2 regions of the Glutamicibacter ectropisis genome follow, and region 2 is predicted to be linked to the other one. Evidence: riboswitches for the same ligand, from Rfam matches in the RefSeq annotation. Region 2 holds a riboswitch; the other holds the start of a gene.

Region 1 (7,151 bases), 390 kb from region 2:
ATCGCTGCCGCTCAACGCAGTGAAGCCGAAGTCTTTGGTGCGCTCGATGCTCAACAGCAAGAGACCCTGCGCACCCTATTGCAATTGGTTGTTAGCACGGATGGTGAAGCGCGCTGATGAAACGACATGTCAAAGAAGTATTGACGCGTTCAGTCGTTGTTGCTCCCCGGCGTCCATCGGTGATTCCAGCAGCCAAAGCCGCCATTGCACTTGGTATCCCGCTGATCTTGGTGAGCGCTACCGGGCATTTAGATTGGGCCATGTACGCGGCCTTCGGAGCCTTCTGTGCGGTGTTTGGCCGCTTTGATGCGTACGCGCCACGCTTCTGGCAACAATTATCGGTCGGGCTGGTACAGCTGGCGGCCATGCTGCTGGGCACCTTCTTCTCGCTGATCCATGCACCGTTTATTATTTGTGCGCTGGTGCTTGCGGTGATTGGCTTTGGGGCAAACTACGTCTCCCGCGCTGCGAGGTGGATGCCGCCAGGACCCATTTTTGCTGTATTCGCCGGCGGGGCATGCATCAGCATTCCTGCCACCACTCACTCCTTTGTTGGTGTGCTGTTGGTTGGTGGCGGAACGATGATCTTTAGCCTGCTCTTTATGCTCGGGCTCTCGCTACGCCGATCCCATCTCTTTCATACGCTCCGCGCTGGATACTCTTGGGCACCATCGTCACGGGCCCTGCGCGAATCAGCACAAATGGGGCTGGGCGTATTGCTGGCAGGTATCGCTGCCGAACTTCTCAACGGAGGCCACTGGTATTGGGCCAGCCTGGGAGCCATTGCAGCGGTAACCGGAATCGACGCCTATGCTCGGGTGGCCCGCGGGCTGCAACGTAGTGTCGGAACATGCGTTGGTGTGGTGCTCACCGCTGCGGTGCTCGTCTTTGAGCCACCGATCTGGGTCCTCTTGGCCGTCGCGATCATCGGTCAGATCTGTATTGAACTGGTGATTCTGCGCAACTACGCCATCGGTATGGTGTTCATGACCGTGACTGCATTGTTGATGGTTCACATAGTCTCCCCAGAGCCCGCCTCCAGCCTGCTCATCGACCGCGTGGCCATGACCGCACTGGGCGCCGCTGTGGGTGCCGTGCAGAGCATTATCATCGGAATCATTGCCAGCCGGCGCCAAATCGTCAGTTAGGAAAAACAGTAGTCCCGCACCTAAGGAACACGGTGCGGGACTACTGAAAACGGTCTAACTCAACGACAGTTACCGACGGGCTTCCTGTTCCAGGTGCTCATCACTGTGGCCGAAAGCCTTGCTGTCCCGGTAGGCGGCAGCTTCGTAGCGTTCGTGGGCCACCTTGCCCATGTGGGCAACGCGCAGTGCTTCATGCCGCGGATTGCGTCGCACAAACAGGTACCCCACGCCCAAGATCAGGAACCAGCTCGGTGTGACCAGCAAAGCGACCAGGGTGTCAGGCTGGGTGGTCAGCGCCCACAAGATGAACCCGAAGAAGCCCAAGACTACATAGGGCATAACCCGTCCGCCGGGAACCTTAAAGTTCGATGCATCGTGCAGGTGCGGTCGACGAGCGCGGAACACCAGGTAGCTGAGCAGGATGATGGTCCACACGAACATGAAGCACAAGGCCGAAACGGTGGTGACCAGCGTGAAGGCCTCCATGACTGAATCGCCACTGTAGAGCAGGACCACGCCGGCGAGCAGGAACATGCACGAGAACATTAGGGCGTTTCTTGGGACCTTGCGGCCTGAAAGCTTCTTGAAACCACTTGGCGCATCACCTTCCTGAGCCAAACCACGCAGCATGCGGGAAGTGGAGTAGATCCCGGAGTTGGCGCTGGAAGTAGCGCTGGTGAGTACCACGAAGTTGATGACGCCGGCCGCGCCGGCCAGGCCTGCTAAGGCGAACATTCCCACGAAGGGGGAGTTCTCCGAGGAGAACAGCGTCCACGGCTGCACGGTCATCAAAATGATCAAGGCGCCGACGTAGAAGAAGAGAATACGCAGCGGAATGGAGTTGATGGCCTTGGGCAGGGTCTTCTCCGGGTCCTTGGTTTCGGCGGCGGTGGTGCCGACCAGTTCGATGCCAACAAAGGCGAAAACCGCAATTTGGAATCCGGCTACGAAGCCCATGAATCCGGTGGGGAACATTCCTCCATTAGTCCACAGGTTCGCTACCGAGGCGGTGGCATCATTGTGTTGGAAGCCGGTAATGATCATGACCAGACCCACGACGATCAATGCACCAATGGCCACGATCTTGATCAGTGCAAACCAGAATTCGGTTTCACCAAAGGCCTTAACGGTAGCCAGGTTCAGGACCAGCAACAGGGCGATGCACGCCAATGCCGGGATCCACAACGGCAGGTCACCCCACCAGAAGGCCACATAGTGGGCGATGGCGACCACGTCGGCGATGCCGGTGACCACCCAGCAGAACCAATAGGTCCAGCCGGTGAAAAATGCTGCCCAGGGACCCAAGAGGTCGCCGGCGAAATCGGCAAAAGTCTTGTAGTTCAGGTTGCTCAGCAAAAGTTCGCCCATGGCGCGCATGACGAAGAAGAGCATGAAGCCGATGACCATGTAGACGAAGATGACCGATGGGCCTGCCACGGAAATGGTCTTGCCCGAGCCCATGAAGAGTCCGGTGCCGATGGCACCGCCAATGGCGATGAGCTGGATGTGCCGATTAGAAAGTCCGCGTTCGAGTGTGGGATCAGAACTGGTGGTACTCATGCTGGTTGCCTTCCAGGAGTGTGGCGTGACGCCTAGCAACTTTCTTTGCTGAGAACGCCAATATCGCCTGGCTCCGGGAAGACAACGATAGCCAGATGCACTAAGAGCAACTGCTAGCTATGCCCATTGGAGAGAGCCAGCGAACTGGTGAACTACAAGCGTCACTGTTCGTGGTCCCTCCCCAATCTGTATAGTGACCTGAGAGTTTTCGCTTGGACCCGACTACTGGGCCAAACTTGCTCCTTCGGTGAGCGCAGAATACTCTGCACTGCTTTCCAGAGTTGCCTTCTCGTGGCGGTGCGGATGCCTGAGAGTTTCCCGGGGAGGAAATTGCTCCTACGGCGCCCGCCCTTGGTGAGGACGGGACTCTCCCGCCACGCATCAACGGCACAAATGGTGATTGCTATCACAGTATGCGCAGAATAATGAATGTGATGCAAGTCGCACACGTGAAGATGTCGCGCGATCCTCAGGGTAGACCCTTGTCGGGGTTCGCCTAAAAGTGGCGCAAGGGGTATTCGCGTTCAGCTTCCGATGGTCATCAAGTGATGGATAGCCGTGGCCAAGAGTCCGCCACCGATCAGCAAAAGGGCTGCACCACCAAGTAGGGCGATGGCGCGGTCCGCCCAAGCATGGCGCTGCAGCCCGCAGGTGCGAACGAGCAGGATTGTCAGGCCCCACCACAATCCGGAGCCAAGGATAATCGTGGCGCACAGGGTGATGGTGCGGATCGTCGTGTGTTCGTCGTGGCCAATGAACTGCGGCAGGATCGCGGCGAAAAATAGGAGTGCTTTCGGGTTGGTGGCGTTGGTGGCGAAGCCACGTACAAACCCGGTGGGCGTTCGCGGTGCCACTGTAGGGGAAGCCACCTGCGTTCGGCGAAGCCCGGAGCGCAGCATGCTGTAGCCCATCCATAAAAGTACTCCGGCACCGAGTACCTGCACGATGTCCAATGCACCGGGGATTGAAAGAATTAGTGCAGTGACCCCTGCGACCGCCAATAGTGTGTGCAGGGTTAACCCGCCCAGGATGCCCAGCGTGGTGGACGCCGCCTCGCGTGCGCCACGGGTTGCTGAATTCAGGACCAGTATGAGGTCGGGGCCGGGGACCGCTAGTGTCACGAGCAGTGCCAGGATGAATGCCACCCAAGATTCCAATGCCAAAGTTGAACTCCGATTTATAGACAAATTCTTCCAACAAGATATGCCCCGGATTCGTTAGGGTTGAGGCATGGATGAATCGCAGAAGAAATCAGAGAGAGTTCCCGAATTGGATTCGGTTGATTGGGCAATTCTTGAATTGCTGCAGGTTGACGCGACGATTCCGAATAAAGACATCGCCGCCAAAGTAGGCATCGCCGCTAGCACCTGCCTGGAACGGATCAAGCGCATGCGTCGCAACGGCACGATTACTGCCACGCGGGCCCATGTCCTGCCCAGCCTGCTGGGCCGCGGCGAACAGGCCTTCTTAGGGATCCAGGTCCGTCCACACGCTCGAGAAACCGCCAACGATTTTGTGCAGAAGGCCCTAGCCCTGCCTGAGACGCTGGCGTTGTATAACGTCAGCGGTAACGACGATTATCTGGTCCACGTAGCGGTGGCCAATAGCACCGAGTTACAAAGCCTGATCATCGACAAGCTGTTGGCCCTGCCTCAGGTGGTGCACTGCCGTACGCAACTGATTTTTGTTGAGCCGTGGGTGGCCCCGCTGCGGCATCGCTAAGTTTGCTGGCCGCTGGCTGTCTTGGCCAAAGAACGCCACAGGGGCGCTGACACCTCGATAGGTGTCAGCGCCCCTGTTCAACTAGGCGCTTGGCTATTTGCCAAAGCGGCGTAACCGCAGCGAATTCGCCACGACCAGCACCGAGCTAGCTGCCATGGCAGCGCCCGCAATCATTGGGTTTAGCAAACCCAGGGCAGCGATCGGGATGCCTGCGGTGTTGTAGGCGAAGGCCCAGAATAGGTTCATCTTGATCGTGGATAGGGTTTTTGCCGAGAGATCGATAGCGGCGCTGACCTGGTGCAGGTCATTGCCCATTAGGGTGATGTCGGCGGCTTCAATGGCCACGTCGGTGCCTGAGCCCATGGCGATACCAAGATCTGCCTGGGCCAGTGCTGGGGCATCGTTGACACCGTCGCCCACCATGGCCACAACCTTGCCTTGGGCTTGTAGTTCGGCAATGGTCCGCGACTTATCTGCGGGGAAGACCCCAGCGAAAACATCTGCCGGATCGATGCCTACCTTGGCTGCCACCTTCATGGCAACCGAGGGGTTATCGCCGGTGAGCAGAACTACCCGCAGGCCACGTCGTTGTAATTCGGTGATGGCTGCGGCCGAGGATTCCTTGATCTGGTCGGCCACCGAGATGACAGCCTGGAACTGTTGGTCCACCGAAACTAAGATCGCAGTGGCCCCTGCAGCTTCAGCCTCTTCTAACAGTGCCTGAGCAGATGCATCGAGCACGGTGCCCTGCGCTGCTAACCAGCTGGGGCGCCCAACAACAACGCGCTGGCCATCAACAAGTCCCATCACGCCGCCACCGGGCTCCGAATGGAAATCGGTGGCCTGAGCCAAGGGACCAAGTTCTGCCCCCGCACGGGCGATAGCCTGAGCGATCGGGTGCTCCGAATGATGTTCTACGGCCGCCGCGAGCTGCAGGATCTCATCAGCGTCTACCCCAGCAACCGGGGTGGTGCCCGTATGGGCCATGATGCCGGTGGTGACGGTGCCGGTCTTATCCAAGACCACGGTGTCCAGCTTGCGAGTATCTTCCAAGACCTGCGGGCCGCGGATCAAGATCCCTAATTGCGCGCCACGACCGGTACCGACCAGAAGCCCAATCGGGGTAGCCAGACCCAGAGCACAAGGGCAAGCGATCACCAGTACGGCCACCGCAGCACTAAAGGCTTGATATGGATCGGAACTGATCAGCCACCAGATACCAAAGGTAGCCAGCGCAATGGCCAAAACAATGGGAACAAAGACTGCAGAAATACGGTCAGCTAATCGTGCAATGGGCGCCTTACCCGACTGGGCTTCGGAGACCAGCTTGCCCATCTGGGCCAGGGTCGTTTCCGCGCCGACTCGAGAAGCCTTGATGACCAAGCGTCCTGAAGTGTTCAGCGTTGCGCCAGTGACTTCGGAACCAACCTTGACTTCCTGGGGCACCGATTCGCCGGTCAGCAGTGAAGTGTCTACCGCACTGGATCCCTCGACGACGACGCCATCGGTGGCGATTTTCTCTCCGGGGCGCACCACAAAGTGGTCACCGACCTGCAATTGTGCTGCCGGAATCTTGACTTCTTGGCCATCACGCAGAACTACCGCGTCCTTGGCCCCCAAGTTCAGCAGGGACTTCAGCGCATCCGAGGCTGAAGACTTGGCGCGATGCTCTAAGTAGCGACCCAGCAGGAGCAGGGTCGCCACCACGCCGGCGGTTTCAAAGTAGAGCGCGTGCTCAGTCATCGCCATGCCGGTATGCGCCGTCATCTGCGGATCAAGGATGAGCTGAATGGCAGAGAAGAGGTAGGCAGCCAACACACCCAAGGACACCAGCGTGTCCATGGTGGAGGAGAAGTGGCGAGCGTTGATCGCCGCTGCCTTATGGAAAGGCCATGCACCGTAAAAGACCACGGGTGTGGCCAGCGCGAACGCCACCCAACCCCAGTGCGGGAACTGGGCAACCGGGATCATCGAGATCACGAACAGTGGAATGGTGAAGACCGCCGAAACGATCAGTCGCAGCAAGAGGTGGTTGGGTACTAGATGCTCGTGGCCGGAGTGCTCGTCATGCTCACCGTGTTCGGGAACTGCCGGTTTCTTGAGCGTCGCCGTGTATCCGGCTGCTTCAACGGTGCTGATCAGCGTTTCGTCGCTAACACCCTGGGGTACCTCCACCTTGGCGGTCTCCAAGGGGAGGTTGACTGAGGCGGTGACCCCGGGGAGTTTACCGAGTTTACGTTCCACCCGGTTCACGCATGAAGCGCAAGTCATGCCTTGAATATCTAGGTCTACGGTGCGTACTTCGGGTTGCGCTTGTTCTGGCGCGTGGGAAGACATTTTTACCTTGCACTTTCTTGCCACCTTTGGTGGCGTGGTGCCTGGCTGATGAAGCTAGGCGTTGATTGCTTCTACGGTGTAACCGGCCTCGTCAATGGCTTCGCGGATGCTCGATTCGCTCAGCTTCTCGGTCGAAGTGACGGTGGCGGTGGAGATGCCTTGGGCATCGAGAAGGACGTCGACGTTCTGCACACCGGATAGTTCTTTGAGCTCTTCAGTGACCGATGCGACGCAGTGGCCACAGGTCATGCCCGAAATTTTGATCTCGGTTTGGTTAGTGAGCGGTGTGGCTTGCTCACGAGTAGTGATCTGAAGTCCCTGTGCTGGTGTGGCGTTGTTTTCGGAGGAGCATCCGCAGTTGCAGCTCATGATCTTGCTCTCTTT
Region 2 (7,151 bases):
GTGGCAGCACGCCCTGACGTGCCATACCGTAAAGCAAACGGCTGGCCATCAACATGTTCATCAGCGCGGTATTGACCACCGCGAAGACGGTGACAAACGGGAAAATAGCATCGACAGGAATGTTGGGAGCACCAATGCGCACCACATCCAGCAGGATGCCGGCATCCGGGTTCTTTGGGTTGAGCAGGTCGCCGGTAGGGATGACCATGATCACGGTGATGGCCACCAGCATGTAAATCACCGCGCACAAGCCCAGACCAATGAGCATGATCTTCGGGAAGATCTTATTCGGGTTCTTTGTCTCTTCAACCAGGTTTACCGAGTCTTCGAAGCCCACCATGGCGAAGAACGCAATAGCGGTACCCATGGTCACCGCCGCGAAAATGCTACGATCCGAGGGGGTTTCGAAGACCACCAGACGGCTTACATCGCCCTGACCCGAGGCAATGACAGCGAAACCGATACCGATGATTACGGCCATGATGGCCAGCGACACGATGGTCAGCACGAGGTTGAACTTCACGCTCTCACCAACACCACGCAGGTTGATCAACGCGAGGATCACGATGATGGCAATCGCTGCCCACATGCCGGCCTGCGGTGTGGTTGGTACTCCATCAATGAACTGGCCGAAGCCAATCAAGAGGTTTTGTCCCACCAAAGTTGCCGAAGTAGCGGCGCTGGTAATGCCAGAACAGGCCACGGTAAAGGCCACGATGAAGGTGACGAAATGGACGCCGAAGGCTTTATGCACATACAGTGCTGCGCCGGCGGCATGAGGGTATTTGGTCACCAGTTCCAAGTAGCTGAAAGCGGTGAGGGTGGCGATGGCGAAGGCCACCAAAAAAGGTAGCCATGCTGCGCCGCCAACCTGTCCGGCAACCTTGCCGGTAATAGCAAAAATACCTGCGCCGATAATATCGCCCATGATGAGGAATAGCAGCAGCTTTGGGCCGATCACCCGCTTGAGTTCTGAATCCTGGCTCGGGGTTACCGGCGAGTCACTATCCACAGTCATGCGATCGAGTTCATCTCCTTCAAATATTGGTGGCAAGCATGACAAACTTAGTGGTTGCGTTCAAGGTCGGCAAACCGCCTACCGGGCTGGCTCACAGACTCGCAGGTTCAGCGGTAGTAAAGGAACGATGAACGGTATTTGGCATTTGAACCTGTGACTTGACGTACGGATATCCCCAAAGGCGTGTCAAGGCGCGTCCATCGAGAATCATGGTGAATCCGACTAGGGTTAGTTGAAAAGGGACAAGCGGTTTAAGGATGTACATGGACTCGGTGATCAGCGAAGATTTCGCACCATTGGCTCAGGCTCTGGAAGCACGAGCCGCCGAAGAAGAAGACTATTCGGCGCAGCTAGCCGTTTATCACCGAGGCGAACTAGTCCTCAGCCATAGTGTGGGGGAGCACCTTGCTGCAGATTCCCTGACCTGCGTCTTTTCCTGCACCAAAGGTCTGAGTGCACTGGTCATCGCCCTACTGGTGCAAGATGGCCTGATCGATCCCAACGCACCGATGGTGACCTACTGGCCTGAATTTGGCGCTGGAGGCAAAAGCGCCCTGAGCGTCGGCGAAGTACTCAGCCACCAAGCCGGTGTCCTTGGAGTTCCCGGGGGAGTACCAAGCGAGGTATTGCTGAACTCGGCTGAATACGCCAAGGTCCTGGCCTCCATGCCAAGCATCTGGCCTTTGGGTCAAAACATTGTCGGTTACCACGCCATCACCATGGGCGTGCTCATGGAAGAACTGGTCCGCCGAGTCACCGGCAAAGAACTGCAAGAAGTATTTGAAGAGCGCATCCGTAAACCATTGGGCGTTGACGTCTATATCGGTCAAGATCCGGCCCTGGAACCGCGCTACCGCGACGTGCTCCCGGCCCTAGATGCGCCCACCGAATTCTTTGATCCATTCTCGCCAGGCGGCCTGGCCGTGAACTCCGCTTCCGGATTCGCACTGGCCGACGGCCCGGTATACAACTGGCACGAACTGGCCAATGCCGCGCAGGTGCGTGAACTTGGGCCAGCATCCATGGGCGGTGTCGCCAATGCTCAAGGTTTGGCCGGGATTTACGCAGCCTCCTTCGGAGCCGTTCCGGCACTTGGAGCCACCAGCGGATTCCTCAGCGAAGATACCTGGTCTCGGGTTTCTACCGAATTGGTCTATGGCCACGACCGAACCAATGGTCTGTTGCAGGCCTTCGCCCTAGGGTTCATGAAAGCCACGGCTCGAGTGAATTATGGATCCATCTTTGCCTACGGGCATGACGGGGCAAACTCTTCCTTGGCCTTCGCTGATCCTGCCTACCAACTGGGCTTTGGTTTCATTCCTTCGCGTAATGAAGGGGTCAGGGACACCGCCACCGGTGTGCAGCTCTCACAACTAGCCCGACAATTGATCCTGGCGAAGAACGCCAAAGCAAAAACCTACTAATCTGTCCAAATCGCAAGAGCATCAGAAATACGAAGTGGGATTGAAGTGAAGAAGTTTCTGGCATTAGGTGATTCATTCACAGAAGGCGTTGGCGACGTTGATCTGGGACGCCCCAATCAGGTGCGCGGTTGGGCCGACCGAGTCGCGGAAGTGCTTTGCACCCAAGGGGACTGGGAATACGCCAACCTTGCGGTGCGTGGCAAAAAGATCGGTCAGGTCATTAACCAGCAGCTCGACCAAGGGCTGTCCATGAAACCAGATTTGGTCAGCATCTATGCCGGCGGCAATGACATTCTGCGGCCCACAGCAGACCTTGACGCACTGATGCGTGGTTATGAAGGAATTGTCCGACGCTTCAACGAGGCCGGGAGCACCGTGTTGCTATTTACCGGTTTTGACACCGTTGAGTCCCCGCTGTTCTCCAAGACCCGTCCACGCACGGCCATTTATAACGAGAAGGTTCGCGAGATCGCCGATGCCCACGGCGCGATCATTGCCGATTACTGGCGGTGGCGAGAATTTTCGGACGTACGCTACTGGGCCGTGGACCGACTGCACATGAACGAACTGGGGCATGGCCTGATGGCCTCCAAGGTGCTCGAAGTATTAGCTGAGCACCAGGTCACTGATGATGATTGGTCGCAACTGATTCAGGCTCCCGTTCTTCCCGAATTGGCAGTGAACTCACGCGGTGAAAAACTCAAGGCTGAATTGGGTTGGGCAAGAGAACATTTAGCGCCGTGGATCAAGCGTCGACTGACCGGAACCTCCTCGGGAGACACGCTCTCAGCCAAGTATCCTCAGTACCTTCAGCTTTCCGCAGCCACGAATTAAACGTTTTGTGACGGTTTTTCTTCGTTAGTGTCTTTGACGTTCAGCGCGGGGCAGGTAACATGGTGGTGTGCTGCAGCTCTCTGACCGGTAGCACACGCCATAGACGGATGGCGGGAGAGTCCCGTTCACACCATGGACGGGCGCCGTAGGAGCAATTCCTCCCCAGGAAACTCTCAGGCCCCCGTACCGCCATCACGAGGCAACTCTGGAAAGTAGCCGGCCAGAACCGGTTCACCGAAGGTGCAAGCGCCCGGCTTAGTTGGCCGGACGTGTAAAACTCTCAGGTAGTGCAACAGGGATGGGGAGGCAAAGCGTCCTTCCTTTGGCATGCGCCAAGACAGATCCCCGTGGAGACTCCAGCACCATGACCGTCACGCAGACTTCGGCTTCAACAACAAGCGAATTTGTTTCTCGCCATATCGGCCCGCGTCCAGCAGATGTAGAGACCATGCTTCAGACTCTGGGCTACAGCAGCCTAGATGATCTGATCGATACCGCCGTTCCGGCAGACATTCGCCAAGACTCCATGCTGGATATCCCAGCCGCACTGAGCGAAACCGAAGCCTTGGCCCACCTGCGTGCGCTTGCCTCGAAGAACGTCATGAAGACCCAGATGATCGGCCAGGGCTTCTACGACACCATCACCCCAGCGGTAATCCGCCGCAACATCGTGGAAAACCCTGCCTGGTACACCGCCTACACCCCGTACCAGCCGGAAATCTCCCAGGGCCGCCTAGAAGCCCTGCTGAACTTCCAGACCATGGTCATGGATCTGACCGGTCTGCCGATCGCCAACGCCTCGCTGCTGGACGAATCCTCGGCCGCCGCCGAAGCAGTGCTGATGATGCGCCGCGCCAACAAGAAGAAGGCCAAGGGCAAGACCGTCCTGGACTCCAATATCTTCCCGCAGACCATCAAGGTCGTGCAGGGCCGCGCCGACGCACTGGGCTTCGAAGTTGAAGTCGCTGACCTGTCCGCTGGTCTGCCAGAGGGTGACATCTCCGGCATCCTGCTGCAGCAGCCAGGTAACAACGGCTCCATCGCAGAGCATGAAGGCATCATCGCCGCCGCCAAGGAAGCCGGCGCCATGGTCACCGTCATCGCTGACCTGCTGGCTCTGACCATGATCACCCCTCCCGGTGAGCAGGGCGCAGATATTGCCGTGGGTAACACCCAGCGTTTTGGTGTGCCACTGTTCTTCGGTGGTCCGCACGCAGCCTACATGGCTGTAGCCGATGGCCTGACCCGCTCCATGCCAGGACGCCTAGTTGGTGTTTCGGTGGACGACGCCGGAGTTCCTGCCTACCGTCTGGCACTGCAGACCCGCGAACAGCACATTCGCCGTGAAAAGGCGACCAGCAACATTTGTACCGCCCAAGCACTGTTGGCCATCTGTGCCTCAATGTACGCGGTGTACCACGGCCCAGCAGGCCTGAAGCAGATCGCTAGTCGCGCCAACAACCACGCTCGCGTGATTGCTAGCTCCCTGGTAGCCGGTGGATTCACCTTGGCTTCTCAGAGCTTCTTCGACACCGTAGTAGTCAACGTTGAGAACGCTGAGCAGATCATCTCGGCCGCCAATGAAGCAGGGATCAACCTGCGCAAGATCAACGACACCCAGGTGGGCGTGTCCACCGACGAGACCACCACCTCGGATATCGTCAAGACCCTGCTGGGCGTTTTCGGCGTGGAGCTTTCGGCCCCCGAAGGATTCGACATCCCAGCCTCCCAGGTCCGCACCAGCAACTACCTGACCCACCCAATCTTTAACACCATTTCCTCCGAGACCCAGATGATGCGTTACCTGCGTCGCCTCTCGGACCGTGACCTGGCACTGGATCGCACCATGATCCCGCTGGGCTCGTGCACCATGAAGCTGAACTCGGCTGCCGAGATGGAATCCATCACCTGGCCAGAATTCGCTTCCATCCACCCTTATGTTCCAGCTGAACAGAGTGTGGGTTGGCGTGAACTGATCACCGACCTTGAAGGCCGTTTGACCGCGATCACCGGTTACGCTGGCGTCTCCATCCAGCCCAACGCAGGATCCCAGGGCGAATACGCAGGCCTGCTTGCCATCTCCGGCTACCACGCATCGCGTGGAGAAGCCCAGCGCAATGTCTGCCTGATCCCTGCCTCGGCCCACGGCACCAACGCTGCTTCGGCAGTACTGGCTGGTATGAAGGTGGTCGTCGTGAAGACCGCTGCCGACGGCACCATTGACGCCAATGATTTGGATGCCAAGATCGAGGCCAACAAGGACGTACTGGCCGCCATCATGATCACCTACCCATCCACCCACGGTGTCTACGACGCCGACGTGCGTGTGGTCTGCGATAAGGTTCACGCAGCCGGTGGTCAGGTGTACATCGACGGTGCCAACATGAACGCCATGGTGGGTCTGGCCCAGCCAGGTAAGTTCGGCGGCGACGTGTCGCACCTGAACCTGCACAAGACCTTCTGCATCCCTCACGGTGGTGGCGGTCCAGGCGTCGGCCCAATCGGTGTCGGCGAGCACCTGCTGCCATTTTTGCCAGGCGATGCCTCGGGCAGCTACACCGAGCGCGATGGTGTGCCGGTAGTGGCCACCGCCTTTGGCTCGGCCGGCGTCCTGCCGATCTCTTGGGCTTACATTGCCATGATGGGCGGCGATGGTTTGACCGAAGCCACCAAGCACGCAATCTTGAACGCTAACTACATCGCTAAGTGCCTGAACGAACACTTCCCAGTGCTCTTCACCGGCAACAAGGACCTGGTGGCACACGAGTGCATCTTGGACCTGCGTGAACTGACCGCCAAGACCGGGGTCACCGCAGAAGATGTGGCCAAGCGTCTGATCGACTTTGGGTTCCACGCACCAACCCTGTCCTTCCCAGTGGCTGGCACCTTGATGGTTGAGCCAACGGAGTCCGAGGACTTGGGCGAGATCGAGCGCTTCATCGAAGCCATGATCACCATCCGTCAGGAAATGGAAGAAGTTCTCTCGGGCGTCTACAGCATCGAGCAGTCACCACTGCGCAACGCCCCACACACTGCTACCGCGGTGATCAACAGCAATTGGGATCGCAAGTACTCGGTAGAGCAGGCTGCTTTCCCGGTCTCCGGCTTGAAGTTCGATAAGTACTTCCCAGCTGTGGGCCGTATTGACGGCGCCGGTGGCGACCGTAACCTGATCTGCTCCTGCCCTGCTCCTGAAGCCTTCGAAGACTAGAAAGAGTTTGAGATGACTGAAACTACCCAAGAACTTAAGCACACCGCCCTGCATGCCCAGCACGCAGAACTCGGCGCAAACTTCACCGACTTTGGTGGCTGGGATATGCCACTGAAGTACGGTTCTGAACTGGCCGAGCACCGGGCAGTTCGTTCCACCGCAGGACTCTTTGACCTGTCCCACATGGGCGAGGTTTACCTCTCCGGTCCACAGGCCGGCATCGCGCTGAACACCGCGTTGGCTGGAAACTTCACCATCATGAAGGTGGGCAAGGCCAAGTACTCGCTGATCTTGAATGAAGAAGGCAAGATCATCGATGATCTGATCGTGTACCGCCTTGAGGAAGAGAAATTCCTCGTCGTTCCTAACGCTGGCAATGCTGATGTGGTGGCTGCAGCTTTGGAAGAACGAGTAGCAGGATTTGATGTTCAGCTGGATAACGCTTCGGCTCGCCAGTCCCTGATTGCAGTTCAGGGACCCAACGCTGAGGCCATCGTTGCCAAGCTGGCAGCGGATGAAGCAGTAGCCCAGAGCGTCACAGAACTGAAATATTATGCAGCGGCTAATCTGGTGCTCGGCGGTATGGACGTACTGCTGGCGCGCACAGGATACACCGGTGAAGACGGCTTCGAATTGATCATCGAAAATGAACAGGCCGCCGAAC

Evidence for each region. A riboswitch is a leader RNA that binds a small molecule or an ion and turns the genes downstream of it on or off. The one in region 2 is predicted to bind glycine.
Region 1: linked by a shared signal. The riboswitch ahead of cycA (D-serine/D-alanine/glycine transporter) and the one ahead of gcvP (aminomethyl-transferring glycine dehydrogenase) in region 2 are both predicted to bind glycine.

What each region holds. Positions count from the first base shown of each region.
Region 1 is NZ_CP125942.1:3,156,243-3,163,393, reverse strand. It holds gene QMQ05_RS14845 (MarR family winged helix-turn-helix transcriptional regulator) at 1-117, shown strand, start outside; gene QMQ05_RS14840 (FUSC family protein) at 117-1,148, shown strand; gene cycA (D-serine/D-alanine/glycine transporter) at 1,218-2,708, opposite strand; glycine riboswitch at 2,885-2,992, opposite strand; glycine riboswitch at 2,994-3,092, opposite strand; gene QMQ05_RS14830 (LysE family translocator) at 3,233-3,853, opposite strand; gene QMQ05_RS14825 (Lrp/AsnC family transcriptional regulator) at 3,939-4,430, shown strand; gene QMQ05_RS14820 (heavy metal translocating P-type ATPase) at 4,524-6,767, opposite strand; gene QMQ05_RS14815 (heavy-metal-associated domain-containing protein) at 6,822-7,136, opposite strand.
Region 2 is NZ_CP125942.1:2,762,301-2,769,451, reverse strand. It holds gene QMQ05_RS12990 (APC family permease) at 1-1,018, opposite strand, end outside; gene QMQ05_RS12985 (serine hydrolase domain-containing protein) at 1,282-2,442, shown strand; gene QMQ05_RS12980 (SGNH/GDSL hydrolase family protein) at 2,488-3,276, shown strand; glycine riboswitch at 3,378-3,475, shown strand; gene gcvP (aminomethyl-transferring glycine dehydrogenase) at 3,641-6,487, shown strand; gene gcvT (glycine cleavage system aminomethyltransferase GcvT) at 6,500-7,151, shown strand, end outside.